Regions from separate parts of the Kosakonia sp. SMBL-WEM22 genome, predicted to be linked through region 2. Evidence: predicted binding sites of a transcription regulator. Region 2 holds the regulator's gene; each other region holds the start of a gene.

Region 1 (5,727 bases), 2.2 Mb from region 2:
CCGCCGATGCGTGGACCGCGCGCGTGGTTGGCGTGGCGAAGCGCGCGCTGCATGCGCAGGTCGATGGGCTGGAAACGGTGCTGGATGCGATGTGTGAGCCGCAGGTCGCGATTGTCTCATTGACCATCACCGAAAAGGGGTACTGCCATTCGCCTGCGACAGGGGAGCTGATGCTAGAGCACCCGTTGATCGCCGGCGATCTGCAACACCCGCATCAGCCAAAATCTGCCGCGGGGGTGATTGTCGAAGCGCTCTCTCGTCGCAAAGCCGCAGGTTTACCCCCGTTTAGCGTAATGTCTTGCGACAACATGCCGGAAAACGGCCACGTCACGCGTAACGTTGTCTGTGCCTATGCCCGCACGGTGGACGCCGCGCTGGCGCGCTGGATTGAAGAGAACGTCACCTTTCCCTCCACGATGGTCGACCGTATTGTCCCGGCCGTTACGGCTGAAACCCTTGAGAAGATCGAACAGCTTACCGGCGTGCGCGATCCGGCGGGTGTCGCCTGCGAACCCTTCCGGCAGTGGGTCATTGAAGATAACTTTGCCGCAGGCCGCCCGGCGTGGGAAAAAGCGGGGGCAGAACTGGTAAGCGATGTGGTGCCGTTTGAAGAGATGAAGTTGCGTATGCTGAACGGTAGCCACTCCTTCCTCGCCTATCTTGGCTATCTGGCAGGCTATCAGCACATCAACGAGTGCATGGAAGATGAACACTATCGCCGCGCGGCGCATGCGCTGATGCTGCACGAACAGGCGCCGACGCTAAAAGTTGAAGGCGTGGATCTGCCGCACTACGCCGATCTGCTAATCGCGCGTTACAGTAACACTGCGCTGCGCCACCGCACCTGGCAGATCGCCATGGACGGTAGCCAGAAGCTGCCGCAGCGTATGCTCGATTCTGTGCGCTGGCACCTGGCGCAGGGCAGCGACTACTCACTGCTGGCGTTAGGTATCGCGGGCTGGATGCGCTATGTCGGCGGCGTTGACGAGCAGGGGCAGGCGATTGAGGTATGCGATCCGCTGCTTGCGGTGATCCAGAAGGCGGTGAACAGTAGCGCAGAAGGCGAAGCGCGCATTGAGGCATTGCTGGGGATTGAAGCGATTTTTGGCCGTGATTTGCCGAAAGAGCGCGCGTTTGTGGCGCAGGTGCAGAAGGCGTATGAGATGCTGCTGGCGAAAGGCGCAAAAGCGGCGGTCGCACACTTCGCGGCAGGGCTGTAATTAAATGATGAGTGCCGCAGAGGCGGCACTCATCTTCATCACGTTCTGCCGATCAGTGCAGGCCGAGCCGAATCAGCTCTACCGGCTCGAATTTGCCTTCACACCCTTCAACTTCCACCGTTTTGTTGCGGCGCACTTTTTCAGCGCTTAGCCCCTCGGCGTGAATTGCGACAATTTTGCCGGTGCGTCCAGTGCCGTTAATCATTACGCGTGAGCCGGTGGTGATAGGGTTACGGTTACGGTCATAAGTCATCATGATGATTTCTCCTTGATAATATCCATAAAGCGAACCGGGGCAGAAGATGGCCCCAAAACGGACGCCCTATAAATACGCCACTGAGATGATGAGTTTTTGCTTTTGATCAAGGTCACACTTTTTTCTGACAAAAAAGGTGACCTGATGAGAGAGAGGAGGATGACTACTCTTCGCTAAACCAGTCGCGATTCTCCTGGCGAATGGTTTTAACCGACTCGCTGATCTCCTGCAAATGCAGCGTCATCGCATGCTCAACCGCGTCGGCATCGCGTTTTTCCAGCGCCTCGAAAATGGCCTGGTGCTGGCGCAGCAGCATCTCTGGGGGGGAGACGTGATCGAGGCTCATATAGCGCACACGGTCAATCGTTGCCTTGATGTTTTCAATCGTATCCCACGCCAGCTGGCAATCAGCAATTAGCGCCAGCTTGTGGTGGAATGCATCATCCAGTTCAAAGAAATCGTTCAGTTGCTTGCGCTCAATGGCGATCCGCTGCTGGTGGAGATTCTGCTCAAGCTGATAACAGGCGCTGTCATCAATCATCTGCGCGGCGCGGCGGGCCACGGCGCACTCTATCGCCTGACGGACAAAGCAGCCGTTGCGCACTTGTGTTAGCGAAATTTTATTCACGTAGCTTCCGCGCTGGGGGCGGATCTGAATCAAGCCGTTTTCCGCGAGCTTGATAAATGCTTCACGCACCGGCTGGCGCGAGACGTCAAAACGCACCGACACCTCTTTTTCAGAGAGCGGCGTGCCCGGTGGGATCAGGCAGTGGACAATATCCCGTCGCAGGATGCTGTAGATCTGTTGATTAACGGGTTGCGTAGGGTTGAGTTGCGTTTCGACGGCCATTCGCTCTGACTTTTTAAAGGGTTAACCCGGCTACCATACCATTGTTTCTGCATACATCCCAGACCCGGCCCGCAGGCCGGGAGGAAGCATCAGCTCTGGCGGTGCACGCTCAGACCGGCGTAGCTCTGGCTGACCGGCATCATCTCAAGTGTGTTGATATTGACGTGCTTAGGTAGTGTCGCCACCCACCATACCGCTTCAGTCACATCTTCTGCACTCAACGCAGTCGTGTTTTCATAGGTTTTATTCGCTTTATCGTCATCGCCTTTAAAACGCACATTAGAGAACTCGGTGCCGCCAACCAGGCCCGGCTCGATATTGGTGACACGCACCGCGGTACCGCTCAGATCGGTGCGCAGGTTGAGGCTGAACTGGCGCACAAAGGCTTTGCTTGCGCCATAGACGTTGCCACCCGCGTAAGGCCAGCTTCCGGCCGTAGAGCCAAGATTGATGATATGACCGCGATTGCGCTCGACCATACCCGGCAGCACGGCGCGGGTCATATAGACCAGGCCTTTGTTGTTGGTGTCGATCATCGTCTCCCAGTCATCCACGTTGGCTTTGTGCGCAGGCTCCATGCCCAACGCCAGCCCGGCGTTATTGACCAGTACATCAATCTCGCGCCATTGCGCGGGCAGAGAAGCGATAAACTCGTCGATAGCTGCGCGGTTACGTACGTCCAACTGGGCGGTGTAAAGATTCTCGCCAAGCTCCTCTTTCAACTCTTGCAACCGCTCCTGACGGCGACCAGTGGCGATCACATGGTGACCATTTTGGATAAAACGGCGAGTAATGCTCTCGCCGAACCCTGCGGTTGCTCCGGTAACAAGAATAATCATCTCTTTGTTCCTCAACGATTTTTGTGATGTCGTCACATAGCATGCACCGCACAAAGGCGGCAATACAAGTATTGACTGTTAAAGAGTGTGGCAAAAATTGGTGGCTTGCGTAGGGGTGAGAAAGGATTGCGTCGCGCGCGGTGGATGCCTACTCTGAGGAGACTTACCGCATTCAGGAGATAACCATGCCGGTCTCTAATCCCTTTTTTACTGCAAGCCCGCTGCCATATCAGGCACCGCCCTTCGATCTTATCGAGCAGGAGCACTATCGCCCGGCCTTTGATGAAGGAGTGCGGCAAAAACGCGACGAGATCGCGGCGATCGCACAAAACAGCGCCCCAGCGGACTTCGACAACACCATCCTGGCGCTGGAGCAGAGCGGAGCCTTGCTCACTTACGTGACCAGCGTTTTTTTCGCCATGACCTCGGCGGACACCAATGATTTCCTCCAGCAGCTCGACGAAGCCTTCTCCACAGAGTTAGCGGAGCTCGCCAACGATATTTATCTTGATGAACAGCTGTTTGACCGCGTTGAAGCGGTATGGAAAAGCCTTGATACTGCCAGCCTCGACGCAGAATCGGCTCGCCTGGTTGAGGTAACCTATCAGCGCTTTGTGCTGGCGGGCGCGATGCTGGATGAGCAGGATAAAGCGACGCTGAAAGCCCTTAATACCGAAGCGGCCTCGCTGATTAGCCAGTTCAACCAGCGCCTGCTGGCAGCGGATAAAGCAGGCGGCCTGGTGGTGGAGGATGTGCGCCAGCTCGACGGCATGTGCGCTGAAGAGATTGAGCATGCCGCCGAGGCGGCAAAAGCCAAAGGTCTGGAAAACCGCTGGCTGATAACGCTGCTGAATACCACTCAACAGCCGGCGCTGGCCGTGCTGCGCGATCGCCAGACGCGTGAAGATTTGTTTAAAGCCAGTTGGCTACGTACCGAGCGCAACGATGGCAACGACACGCGCGCGCTGGTGCTGCGTCTGGCAGAGCTAAGGGCGCAACAGGCGCACCTGCTTGGTTTTGATGATTTCGCCAGCTGGAAGATTGCCGATCAGATGGCGGGTACACCGCAGGCGGCGCTGGAATTTATGCGCAATATCGCACCGGCTGCCCGTGCGCGCGCCGAGCGTGAGCTGGCAGATATTCAACAGGTTATTTATAACCAGCAGGGTGGATTCACCGCACAAGCCTGGGATTGGGCCTTCTATGCGGAACAGGTTCGCATGGCGAAATACGATCTCGACGAAACGCAGATTAAACCCTATTTCGCGTTGAACACGGTATTAACGGAAGGGGTATTCTGGGCGGCAAACCAGCTGTTTGGCATCTGCTTCAAGGAACGGTTTGATATCCCCGTTTATCATCCGGATGTGCGGGTATGGGAGATTTTTGACGCCGATGACCGCGGGCTGGCGCTGTTTTATGGCGACTTTTTTGCCCGCGACTCTAAAAGCGGCGGTGCATGGATGGGTAATTTTATCGAGCAGTCGACGCTCAATGGGACGCAGCCTGTTATCTACAACGTCTGTAACTATCAGAAACCGGCCAATGGTCAGCCTGCGCTGCTCTCATGGGATGAAGTGATTACGACTTTCCACGAGTTTGGTCATACGCTGCACGGGCTATTCGCCAGCCAGCGTTACGCCAGCCTCTCCGGAACCAATACACCGCGCGATTTTGTTGAGTTCCCGTCGCAGATCAACGAGCACTGGGCCAGCCAGCCGCAGGTATTTGCCCATTACGCCCGCCACTACCAAAGCGGCGAGCCGATGCCGGATGCCCTGCGCGACAAGATGCTGCGCGCCACGCAGTTTAATAAAGGTTACGACATGACCGAGTTGCTGAGCGCAGCGCTGCTGGATATGAACTGGCATGGGCTGGCGGCGAATGCGCAAGTCAATGATGTAGCAAGCTTCGAAGCGCAGGCCATTGCCAAAGAGAAGCTCGATCTGGCCGCCGTACCGCCACGCTACCGCAGCAGCTATTTTTCCCATATCTTCGGCGGTGGCTACGCAGCGGGGTATTACGCCTATTTATGGACGCAAATGCTCGCCGATGACGGCTATCAGTGGTTCGTTGAGCAGGGCGGGTTAAGCCGTGAAAACGGACAGAAATTCCGCGACGCCATTCTGTCGCGCGGCAACAGCACGGATTTAGCTGAACTTTATCGCCAGTGGCGCGGGCACGATCCGCAGATCGAGCCGATGCTGAAAAACCGGGGATTGAGTGAGTAAGGCATTTGCAGGCAGTAACCGAACCGGGCGCGAGGCCCGGTTTTTTGTGCTCAAGCGGCCTCGGCCATCGTTTCAATTGAGCAGAGATTGCTCGCTGCCGTAAACCTGCATATGCATTGAGTTTTTACCTGTCGTTCGGTGAGTTTATGCTACCTGCGTCATAGCGCTTATATGAGACAAAATTAGCCAGTTGTCAGAGATAAAGATCTAACCAACAAATACCAGATAGGGGCACTCAATTCCCGGTTTTTTTGAAAGGATGCAAACAACAACGAAGGTACTCATCATCAATTGTTTCCTCCTCATGACTATTTGAATCAGGATATTGTTG
Region 2 (5,727 bases):
GCGATATCGCTGACATGGCGTACCGCGTCTACGAGTTGTGCCAACAGCATAAAATCGTTCATATCACGCATGGCGGCGACGCGGATGCGCATCAGCTGGGCGGAAACGGGCAGTTCGCCCGTCACTTTCAGCCAGACCGCACCATCGGGGAATACGCCGTGGTCGATTTCAACATGTTGATTATCGATAAAGAGTTCGATTCTGCTCGCCATCATTCACCTCACCTGCATTAGTTAATGTCCCTTGGACACAATTAATATTGTCCATAAGACACTATTAAGCAAGCCCCCCGTCTGGATTATTTTTATACTGAATATATAAGCCGATGAAAATACATAAAATAAAAGTTCGCTTGCCGCTCCTGGACGGACTGATAAACTTGCTGCGTGTGTAACGAGATGAGTCAGTGATGATCAGTGAAGCAGAATATCTGGATTCTTACGATCCCAGCCGTTTTCCCTCGCCGCTAGTGACGGTCGATAGCGTGCTGTTTAGCCTGCATCAGCAGACGCTCTGCGTACTGTTGGTGGAGCGCGCCAGCCAGCCGCAACAAGGGTGCTGGGGATTGCCCGGCGGCTTTATTGATATGGCGCAGGATAGCTCTACCCGTGCAACGGCGCTGCGCAAGCTGACGGAAAAAACCGGCGTCTCGCCCTCATGGCTTGAACAGCTTGATACCTTCTCCGGCCCAGAACGCGATCCGCGCGGCTGGAGTTTGACCGTCGCCTGGTACGCGCTTATTTCGTGGGTCGCCTGCGCGCCCCATATCGCAAGCGTCAGCGATGCCAAATGGGTGCCGGTTGCCAGCCTCGATGATCTTCAGTTGGCCTTCGATCACGGCGAGATCATCCACGCCGCGCTGCGCCGCTTACGGCAGAAAACGATGTATTCGTTACTGCCCGTTTACTGTTTGCCTGATACGTTTACCCAAAGCCAGTTGCAAGAAGCGACAGAGATTATCCTCGGCCAGCCGATCCAGCGCAAAAGTCTGATCCGCCGTTTTGAAGCCTCCGGTATGTTTGAAGAGACCGGGGAGAGTGTGGCGACCGGGGCGCGAAAAGCGCGTTTGTGGCGACGTAAAGCAGATGTCGATATCCACCTTTTTTCACGTAACTTGCTGGCGGATTGAAGCATAGCTCGCTGATTTCCCGTTAAATGAATAAACGGGTGCCTCGCGTGCGTTTATAGTTGTCCCACTTTTTATCTATTTTCTTGTGCTATGACAGACATTACACCTTCACAACTTGCGCATTTGAAAGATGATATGCATGGCTTTCGCCCGATGCGTGGCGCGAGCAATCCACATCTTCAGACCATGCTGCCGCGTCTTATTCGCCGTCGCGTCGCGTTTGAACCCTGGTGGCAGCGCCTCGAGCTGCCGGACGGGGATTTTGTCGATCTCGCGTGGAGCGAAGAGCCGAACCAGGCGCGGCATAAACCGCGGCTGGTGGTGTTTCATGGCCTTGAAGGCAGCCTGCACAGCCCCTATGCGCACGGCCTGATCAATGCGGCGAAACAGCGCGGCTGGCTGGGCGTGGTGATGCATTTTCGCGGCTGTAGCGGCATCCCGAATCGCCTGAACCGCATCTACCACTCCGGCGAAACCGAAGATGGCACCTGGTTTCTCACCTGGCTGCGTCAGGAGCTTGGCGAGGCGCCAACCGCAGCGGTGGGATATTCGCTGGGCGGAAATATGCTCGGCTGCCTGCTGGCGAAAGCGGATGACGATCTCCCCCTCGACGCGGCGGTGATTGTTTCCGCGCCGCTGGTGCTGGAAGCCTGCAGCTATCATATGGATAAGGGCTTCTCACGCGTTTATCAGCGCTATCTGCTCAACCTACTAAAGGCCAATGCCGCGCGCAAACTGCGCGCCTATCCCGGTTCGCTGCCAACCACCATGGAGGTGCTGCGTAAAATGCGGCGCATCCGCGATTTTGATGATGTGATTACCTCAAAAATCCACGGCTTCGACGATGCGCTTGATTACTATCGCCGCTGTAGTGCTATGCCGCTGCTGCCGCAGATTCGTAAACCGACGCTTATCATTCACGCCAAGGACGATCCGTTTATGGATCATCACGTCATTCCCGATCTTGCGCAATTACCCGCTAATATTGAGTATCAATTGACGGAACATGGCGGGCACGTCGGCTTTGTCGGCGGCACGCTGCGTCGCCCGGAGATGTGGCTTGAAACGCGCATTCCGGACTGGTTATCCGCTTATCTGGGAGCATCATGATTATTCCGTGGCAAGAAGTCGACGCCGACACGCTCGACAATCTGATTGAGAGCTTTGTCTTGCGCGAAGGCACCGATTATGGTGAACATGAGCGTTCACTTGAGCAAAAGGTCGCCGACGTAAAACGGCAATTGCAGCGCGGCGAGGCCGTACTGGTGTGGTCAGAGCTGCACGAAACGGTGAACATTATGCCGCGCGGGCAGTTCCACGACTAACCGGGTGCCGGGCGGCTTTGATACTGAACAACAGCTTTTCTTCAGGGAGTTGCTATGTCCGCCAAACATCCGGTCATCGCCGTCACTGGCTCCAGCGGCGCGGGAACCACCACCACCAGCCTCGCCTTTCGTAAGATCTTCGCCCAACTCAACATGCACGCGGCGGAGGTGGAAGGCGACAGCTTTCATCGTTATACCCGTCCGGAAATGGACATGGCGATCCGCAAAGCCCGCGATCTTGGGCGGCACATCAGCTATTTTGGCCCGGAAGCGAACGACTTCGGCCTGCTGGAGCAGACCTTCAGCGAGTATGGCCAGAGCGGCCAGGGCCAGGCGCGGAAATATCTCCATACTTACGATGAAGCCGTGCCGTGGAATCAGGTGCCAGGAACCTTTACCCCATGGCAGCCATTGCCGGAACCGACCGATGTGCTCTTCTACGAAGGGCTGCACGGCGGTGTGGTGACGCCGCAGCACGATGTGGCGCGTCACGTCGATCTGCTGGTGGGCGTGGTGCCGATTGTTAACCTGGAGTGGATCCAGAAGATGATCCGCGACACCAGCGAGCGCGGTCACTCCCGGGAAGCAGTGATGGATTCGGTAGTGCGCTCAATGGAGGATTACATCAACTACATCACGCCGCAGTTCTCCCGCACTCATCTCAACTTCCAGCGCGTTCCTACCGTCGATACCTCCAACCCCTTCGCCGCCAAAGGCATCCCTTCTCTGGATGAGAGCTTTGTGGTGATTCATTTCCGCAATCTGGAGGGGATCGACTATCCGTGGCTGCTGGCGATGTTGCAGGGCTCGTTTATCTCGCACATGGATACGCTGGTGGTGCCGGGTGGCAAAATGGGGCTGGCGATGGAGCTGATTATGACGCCGCTGGTGCAACGGCTGATGGAAGGTAAAAAGATTAAATAACCCGGCGGAAAGCGCCGCCGGGCGAGCTTATCAGGCTTCTACCACTTCGTAGGAGTGGGTAATCTTAACCGCTTTTTCCAGCATCAGCGCCACGGAGCAGTACTTCTCAGCCGAGAGGTCGACCGCGCGGGATACCGCAGCGTCTTTCAGCGCTTTGCCGGTAACGATGAAGTGCAGGTTGATATGGGTAAAGTAGCGCGGCGCTTCTTCCCGGCGCTCGGAGGTCAGCTTCACTTCGCAATCGGTGACGTCATGACGCCCTTTTTGCAGGATCGACACTACGTCAATCGCGCTGCAACCCCCGGCGGCCATTAAGACCATCTCCATCGGGCTGGGAGCTTTGTCCCCGGAGTTGCCATCCATCAAAATTTGGTGGCCGGATGCGGACTCACCAAGGAACGTTAACCCTTCCACCCATTTCACTCGTGCCTGCATTTTCATCACTCCGGTATGGCAAATTTTTTCACAGATTACGCGTACATAACAAAACGCGCAACGGAAGGCGACCTGCGTCATGCTGAAGCGAGACACCAGGAGACAGGCGCCAAAAGCTATGCTAAAACAGTCTACATGCTACAGAGAAACATTGACGTTACGAATGTACGCAAGGGATATCATACATTAGAGACCGCAGATGTCGCTGACGGTCCACTTCCCGGGACTTGGGAAGCTTTGATTGCAACCCCAGAAGCTGAATGATTCACGCCGTTTCTGGAGCCAGCTTATAACAGAGGATAATCGCGCATGGTGCTTGGCAAACCGCAAACAGACCCGACTCTCGAATGGTTCTTGTCTCATTGCCATATTCATAAGTACCCGTCGAAGAGCACGCTGATTCACCAGGGTGAAAAAGCGGAAACGCTGTATTACATCGTTAAAGGCTCAGTGGCAGTGCTCATCAAGGATGAAGAGGGTAAAGAGATGATCCTCTCTTACCTCAACCAGGGCGATTTTATTGGTGAACTGGGCCTGTTTGAAGAGGGTCAGGAGCGCAGCGCCTGGGTTCGCGCCAAGACCGCCTGTGAAGTGGCGGAGATCTCCTACAAAAAATTCCGTCAGCTTATCCAGGTGAACCCGGATATTCTGATGCGCCTCTCCTCGCAGATGGCGCGTCGCCTGCAGGTGACCTCGGAGAAAGTCGGTAATCTGGCGTTCCTCGACGTGACCGGCCGTATTGCTCAGACTCTGCTGAACCTGGCGAAACAGCCGGACGCCATGACCCACCCGGACGGTATGCAAATTAAAATTACCCGTCAGGAGATCGGTCAGATCGTCGGTTGCTCCCGCGAAACGGTTGGTCGCATTCTGAAAATGCTCGAAGATCAAAACCTGATCTCCGCCCACGGTAAAACTATCGTCGTCTACGGTACGCGTTAATCTGCAAAATGGCGCATCGCTCATGCGGTGCGCCATTTTTGTTTTCCCATGTGGCGCAGGCTGATTTACCACCCCGAAATCAACTACGCACTGCGACAAACGCTGGTGTTATGCCTGCCTGTGGCGGTTGGGCTGCTGCTTGGTCATCTGCAACAGGGGCTTCTCTTCTCGCTGGTTCCCGCCTGCTGCAATATTGCGGGTCTCGATACCCCACATAAACGCTTCTTCAAACGCCTGATTATCGGCGGCTCGCTGTTTGCCGGCTGTAGCCTGGCGGTGCAGCTTCTGCTGGCAGAGAATCTTCCGCTACCGGTAATCATGACGGTGTTAACCCTGCTGCTGGGCGTGACGGGCGAAATCAGCGCGCTGCATGGCCGCTTGCTTCCCGCGTCTCTCATTGCCGCCATTTTTACCCTCAGCCTCGCCGGGAACATGCCGGTGTGGGAGCCGCTGCTGATCTACACCCTCGGCACCTTGTGGTACGGGCTCTTTAACTGGTTCTGGTTTTGGCTGTGGCGCGAACAGCCGCTGCGTGAATCTCTCAGTTTGCTCTACCGGCAACTGGCGGAGTATTGCGAAGCGAAATATAGCCTGTTAACCCAGCATGTCGATCCGGAAACCGCGCTGCCGCCGCTGCTTGACCGCCAGCAGAAAGCGGTGGATCTGATTAGCCAGTGTTACCAGCAGCTGCATATGTTGGCAGCCAATCAGAACAATGACTACAAGCGCCTGCTACGTGTCTTCCAGGTCGCGTTGGATCTGCAGGAACATATCTCTGTCAGCCTGCATCAGCCGGAAAAGGTGCAGAAACTGGTCGAACAGACCCACGCCGAGCAGGTGATTCGCTGGAATGCACAAACTGTCGCAGCTCGCCTGCGCGTGCTGGCGGATGACATCCTCTACCATCGCTACCCGACCCGCTTCACCATGGAGAAGCAGGTTGGCGCACTGGAAAAAATTGCCCGTCAGCAC
Region 3 (5,727 bases), 170 kb from region 2:
CAATCTGAACCTGCTGCGCGGCCAGCGCGGCCTTAAATTTGTTCGGGAAGATATCGTTAGTCATCTTTTGTACCTTAAATGTGTTGGGGCTTATTTCTTCAGTTCCATACGTTTGATGTCGCCGACGACAAACAGGTAGCAGACCATCATCATCAGGGCTGAACAGCCGACGAATACCAGCGCGCCGTTGAAGGAGTGCAACTCTTTCACCATGTAGCCGATAACCAGCGGCGTCGCGATAGAGGCCACATTACCAAAAACGTTAAACACGCCGCCGCACAGACCGACAATCTCTTTCGGCGCAACGTCGGAAATCACCGGCCAGCCGAGCGCGCCAAAACCTTTGCCGAAGAAGGCCAGCGCCATCAGAGCAACCACCAGCGCAGTGTTGTTGGTGTAGTTACAGAGGATGATGCTGGAGGCGAGCAGCATCCCCATTACGATAGGCACTTTACGCGCCACGGTCAGGGATGAGCCACGTTTAATCAGGTAATCGGAGAAGAGCCCACCCAGCACGCCGCCGACAAAGCCGCACAGTGCCGGAATAGATGCCACAAAGCCCACTTTGAGGATCGACATCCCCTTCTCCTGCACCAGGTAGATGGGAAACCAGGTGAGGAAGAACCAGGTAATGGTGTTGAGGAAGTATTGACCAAAGAAGATACCCAGCATCATGCGGTTGCTCAGCAGTTGCTTGATGTAATCCAGCTTCGGCCCGGCTTTTTTATCATCGCCCGCTTTTTTGTGGTCCATATCAACCACCGCGCCGTTCTGTGCAATGTACTCCAGCTCTTCGCGAGTCATACGCGGATGGTCGGTGGGGTTATGCACAAACTTCACCCAGGCAAAGGTGAGCACGAAACCGATCGCGCCCATCACGGTAAAGACATGCTCCCAGCCCCAGGTGTAGGTCAGCCAGCCGAGCAGCGGCGAGAAGAGCGCCAGCGAGAAGTATTGCGCCGAGTTAAAGAGTGCCGAGGCGGTGCCGCGCTCCTTCGCCGGAAACCATGCCGCAACGATGCGCGCATTCGCCGGGAAGGAGGGGGCTTCAGAGAAACCGAGCATAAAGCGCATGATAAACATCGACACCCCGGCCCAGGCGAGCGGGAAGACATCGACAAAACCCTGTAAGAAAGTGAAGAGCGACCAGAAAAAGAGGCTGTAGGTGTAGACGCGTTTGGAGCCGAAGCGGTCGAGCAGCCAGCCGCCGGGGATCTGCATTAGCAGGTAAGCCCAGCCAAAGGCGGAGAAGATATAGCCCATTGAGACAGAATCGAGTTGTAGCTCTTTGGCGACATCGGTTCCGGCAATAGAGAGCGTGGCACGATCAGCGTAGTTGACTGCGGTGACAATAAATATAATCAGCAGAATTAAATAACGGGTAGGAATCGCCCGTTTTGCTTCGACGGTTTGTTCAATGGCCATTTTAATTTCCTCGGACACCGCTAACTTTTAAATATATTTATTTTGGTGGTTTATCTGATGGTATTTAACGACGTAGATTTAATTCAGATAACAGATACAGAGATTTAATTAGCACTCAGTATAAACAGCGCCGGGAATACACACATTGTAACTTTGCTCAATTTTTTAGCTACACGAAAATATTATTTTGAGCATATGCACATAAAGCTGGGCGCTGATGCACACTTCTTGTATTATGCTGCCGCGCAGCAAGCGGCCCGGCGTTAATAAGTGATATGTGTCACATTTTAATAACCCAACTCCTGACATTCTTATTCCCAGTAAACAAGATTTTTCTTGCTAATATTAATTCCAGAGTAAAAGAACTTTTTTTCTATTGTGAGTGATGCAGCGTACAGTGAGCGGGAGATAAATCAATAATGTCCGACATTGAAATAAGAGAGCAAGTGCCCGGCGCGTTTTATATTAAGGTTCACGACAGCGATAATGTCGCGATTATTGTTAATGACAACGGCTTAAAAGCCGGAACTCGCTTCCCGGATGGTCTGGAGTTGATTGAGCATATTCCGCAAGGGCATAAAGTTGCGCTGGTCGATATTCCTCATCACGGCGAGATCGTGCGCTATGGCGAAGTGATCGGCTACGCCGTGCGCCCTATCCCCCGCGGCAGCTGGATCGATGAATCCCTTGTTGAGCTGCCGACGGCACCACCGCTCAACACCCTGCCGCTGGCGACCAAAGTGCCCGAACCCTTGCCGCCACTGGAAGGATATACCTTCGAAGGCTACCGCAACGCGGATGGCAGCGTCGGAACGAAAAATCTGCTCGGCTTAACCACCAGCGTACACTGCGTCGCTGGGGTGGTGGATTATGTGGTGAAGTTGATCGAGCGCGATCTGCTGCCGAAATACCCCAATGTCGACGGCGTGGTTGGCCTTAATCACCTTTACGGCTGCGGTGTAGCGATCAACGCCCCGGCGGCGGTGATCCCAATTCGCACTATCCACAACATCTCCCTGAACCCGAACTTCGGCGGCGAAGTGATGGTGATTGGCCTCGGCTGTGAGAAGCTGCAGCCGGAGCGGCTGCTGCAGGGGACGGAAGATGTACAGGCGATCCCGGCGGACGGCGCAAGCATTGTGCGTTTGCAGGATGAACACCACGTGGGCTTCCGCTCGATGGTGGATGATATTCTGCAGGTCGCTGAGCGGCATCTGATCAAACTCAACCAGCGCAAACGTGAAACCTGCCCGGCTTCTGAACTGGTGGTGGGTATGCAGTGCGGCGGCAGTGACGCCTTCTCCGGCGTGACCGCTAACCCGGCAGTGGGTTTTGCTTCCGATCTGCTGATCCGCTGCGGCGGCACAGTAATGTTCTCGGAAGTGACGGAAGTGCGCGATGCGATCCACCTGCTCACCCCGCGTGCCATCAACGAAGAGGTGGGCAAACGCCTGCTGGAAGAGATGGCCTGGTACGATAATTACCTCGATATGGGTAAAACCGACCGCAGCGCCAACCCATCGCCCGGCAACAAAAAAGGCGGACTGGCTAACGTGGTGGAAAAAGCGCTGGGCTCGATTGCCAAATCAGGCAAGAGCGCCATCTCCGAGGTGCTCTCCCCCGGCCAGCGCCCGACCAAACGCGGGTTAATTTACGCCGCCACACCGGCCAGCGATTTCGTTTGCGGCACCCAGCAGGTGGCCTCCGGCATTACCGTGCAGGTCTTTACCACCGGTCGCGGCACGCCCTACGGGCTGATGGCGGTACCGGTGATCAAAATGGCGACCCGCACCGAGCTGGCAAACCGCTGGTATGACTTGATGGATATTAACGCGGGCACCATCGCCACCGGCGAAGAGAGCATTGAAGAGGTGGGCTGGAAGCTGTTCCACTTTATTCTCGATGTCGCCAGCGGGCGCAAAAAAACCTTTTCCGATCAATGGGGATTGCACAACCAGCTGGCGGTATTTAATCCGGCCCCGGTGACCTGATCCCCGCAAGAAAATGTGTAAACCTCACCATCAGCATGGCTCCGGCCATGCTTTTTTATAGTGCGTGTTTTAAATGCAGGATGATTAAGTGGTGGTGATGGAATGATGCTCTTTAGAGTGACTTGACCTGCCAGTAGCCCCCTTTCTTCGCGCCGACACGCAGCAGCTTTCCCTTTTGCTGTAGCGATTGCAGGTAGCGCTCCACCGTGCGCGCACTTACCGCCAATTCGTCGGCGAGCGCCATTGCAGAGAGATCCGGCCGAATGTTGAGGAGGTTTAGCACCGCGCGCTCCGCCTCGCTGCAAGAGATAATTTTCTCCGACATCTCTTCCGACACGTTATCCGACAAGCTGAATGACGGATTAAGCCCCTCGATCAGCGCCGCGTTGACCGCAGAGAGCATAAAGGCGACGAACGCACTGGCGACTAACGGATGCAAATCCGTGGTGGCGAGCCATTCCAGTAGCTCATCCATAAGGTGCGCAACCCGTAAGGCGGGCGGCGCCATATGGATTAACTGCGTATCACGATAGGTTGAGGATCGCGGCGGTGATGGTAAAGGGAGGCACATAGCGGCTCATCGGTATTACCCCTGGTTATCCAGCGCGTACTTATAGAGGGCGTTTTTCTTCACGCCGTGGATCTCTGCGGCCAGCGCGGCGGCCTTTTTCAGCGGCAATTCGGCTTGCAGCAATGCCAGCGTGCGCAGCGCGTCGGCGGGCAGCGCGTCCTCCTGCGCTTTATGGCCTTCGACAATCAGCACCATCTCGCCTTTGCGGCGGTTCTCATCCTCTTTCACCCACGCCAGCAGCTCGCCAACCGGCGCGCCCTGAATGCTCTCCCAGGTTTTGGTCAACTCGCGCGCCAGCACCACGTAACGGGAGGGGCCCCAAACCGCGACCATATCCTCCAGGCTCTCCAGCAGGCGATGGGTTGATTCGTAGAAAATCAGCGTGCGCGGCTCGGCCTCAACCGCTTTGAGCGCGTCGCGGCGGCCTTTTGATTTCGCCGGGAGAAAACCTTCGTAACAGAAGCGATCGGAGGGCAACCCTGCGGCACTGAGGGCGGCAATCGCCGCGCAGGGGCCAGGCAGCGGCACAACGCGAATACCGGCTTCGCGGCAGGTGCGCACCAGGTGATAGCCGGGATCGTTAATTAGCGGCGTGCCCGCATCTGAAACCAGCGCAATGTTCTGCCCCTCTTGCAGCTTTGCCACCAGCATTTGCGCTTTTTGCTGCTCGTTATGGTCGTGAAGGGCAAACATCCGCGCGTTGATGGCGAAATGTTGCAGCAGTAAACCGGTGTGGCGGGTATCCTCAGCGGCAATCAAATCAACGTCTTGCAACACGGTTAATGCGCGTTGGGTAATATCAGCCAAATTCCCGATGGGAGTAGGTACAATATAAAGCTGACCTTGAGAATTCTCCGCCGATTCGTGTTGTTTCATTGTTTCATCCGTATTGCCGATTTAATATTGAGCACTGCGTAAAAAATATCACTGGATACAGTATGCTACCGTCAAAATTTCTTCGTTCGAAAGCCACGCGCTGCCTGCCTGTGGTGCTGGCCGCCCTGCTGTTCGCGGGCTGCGGCACACAGTCAACAGACCAGAGCACCTCGCATATGGAGGGCTCAGCGCAGGCTGATTCTGCCTACTACCTGCATCAGATGCAGCAAAGCACAGATGATAGCAAGACCAACTGGCAATTACTCGCCATTCGTGCACTGCTCAAAGAGGGCAAAACCCAGCACGCCAACGAGCTGTTTGGTCAGCTGCCGCAGGATCTGAACGACACGCAGCGTAAAGAGTACGCGCTGCTCGCCGCAGAAATGAAGCTGGCGCAGCGTGATGTAGCCGGTGCGCAGGCGCTGCTTAATAAAATCGATCCCGCTGAGCTTGAGAAGAACCAGCAGGCGCGCTACTGGCAGATCGCCATTGCCGCCGCGCAGGGTAAACCCTCCCTGACGCTGCTACGTGCGCTTATCGCCCGCCAGCCGCTGCTGACAACCCCGGAAGAGCAGCAGAAAAATATCGATGCCACCTGGCAAGCACTCTCCTCCATGAGCCAGGATCAGGCGAGAACGCTGGTGATCAACGCCGATGAAGTGACACTGCAGGGCTGGCTCGATCTGCAACGTATGTGGTTCGACAACCGCAACGATGCCAAAATGCTGAAAGCCGGTATCAGCGACTGGCAGACCCGCTACCCGCAGAACCCGGCGGCGAAAATGCTGCCGACTCAGCTCTCCAATCTGCAAAATTTCAAACCGGCATCGACCAGTAAAATCGCCCTGCTGCTGCCGTTAAACG

Evidence for each region. Region 2 encodes CRP, which controls carbon source genes, mostly activating them, when cyclic AMP is high. Its sites were predicted from a motif close to ATGTGANNNNNNTCACAT; they were not measured.
Region 1: a site for CRP is predicted at 1,577-1,594, ahead of ydfZ (putative selenium delivery protein YdfZ). Genes of this name have one in related genera too.
Region 3: a site for CRP is predicted at 1,694-1,711, ahead of garD (galactarate dehydratase). Genes of this name have one in related genera too.

Annotation. Positions count from the first base shown of each region.
Region 1 covers NZ_CP051488.1:2,300,759-2,306,485, forward strand. The annotation lists gene HF650_RS10945 (fructuronate reductase) at 1-1,220, shown strand, start outside; gene ydfZ (putative selenium delivery protein YdfZ) at 1,273-1,476, opposite strand; gene HF650_RS10955 (GntR family transcriptional regulator) at 1,640-2,326, opposite strand; gene ydfG (bifunctional NADP-dependent 3-hydroxy acid dehydrogenase/3-hydroxypropionate dehydrogenase YdfG) at 2,416-3,165, opposite strand; gene dcp (peptidyl-dipeptidase Dcp) at 3,351-5,396, shown strand; gene HF650_RS10970 (hypothetical protein) at 5,632-5,727, opposite strand, start outside.
Region 2 covers NZ_CP051488.1:4,533,365-4,539,091, forward strand. The annotation lists gene prs (ribose-phosphate diphosphokinase) at 1-212, opposite strand, end outside; gene HF650_RS21865 (NUDIX domain-containing protein) at 410-1,129, shown strand; gene HF650_RS21870 (hydrolase) at 1,220-2,239, shown strand; gene HF650_RS21875 (YheU family protein) at 2,236-2,454, shown strand; gene HF650_RS21880 (phosphoribulokinase) at 2,509-3,378, shown strand; gene HF650_RS21885 (OsmC family protein) at 3,409-3,813, opposite strand; gene crp (cAMP-activated global transcriptional regulator CRP) at 4,123-4,755, shown strand; gene HF650_RS21895 (YccS/YhfK family putative transporter) at 4,804-5,727, shown strand, end outside.
Region 3 covers NZ_CP051488.1:4,364,879-4,370,605, forward strand. The annotation lists gene garL (2-dehydro-3-deoxyglucarate aldolase) at 1-64, opposite strand, end outside; gene HF650_RS20940 (MFS transporter) at 91-1,425, opposite strand; gene garD (galactarate dehydratase) at 1,845-3,416, shown strand; gene HF650_RS20950 (HTH domain-containing protein) at 3,529-3,891, opposite strand; gene rsmI (16S rRNA (cytidine(1402)-2'-O)-methyltransferase) at 4,003-4,863, opposite strand; gene HF650_RS20960 (penicillin-binding protein activator) at 4,926-5,727, shown strand, end outside.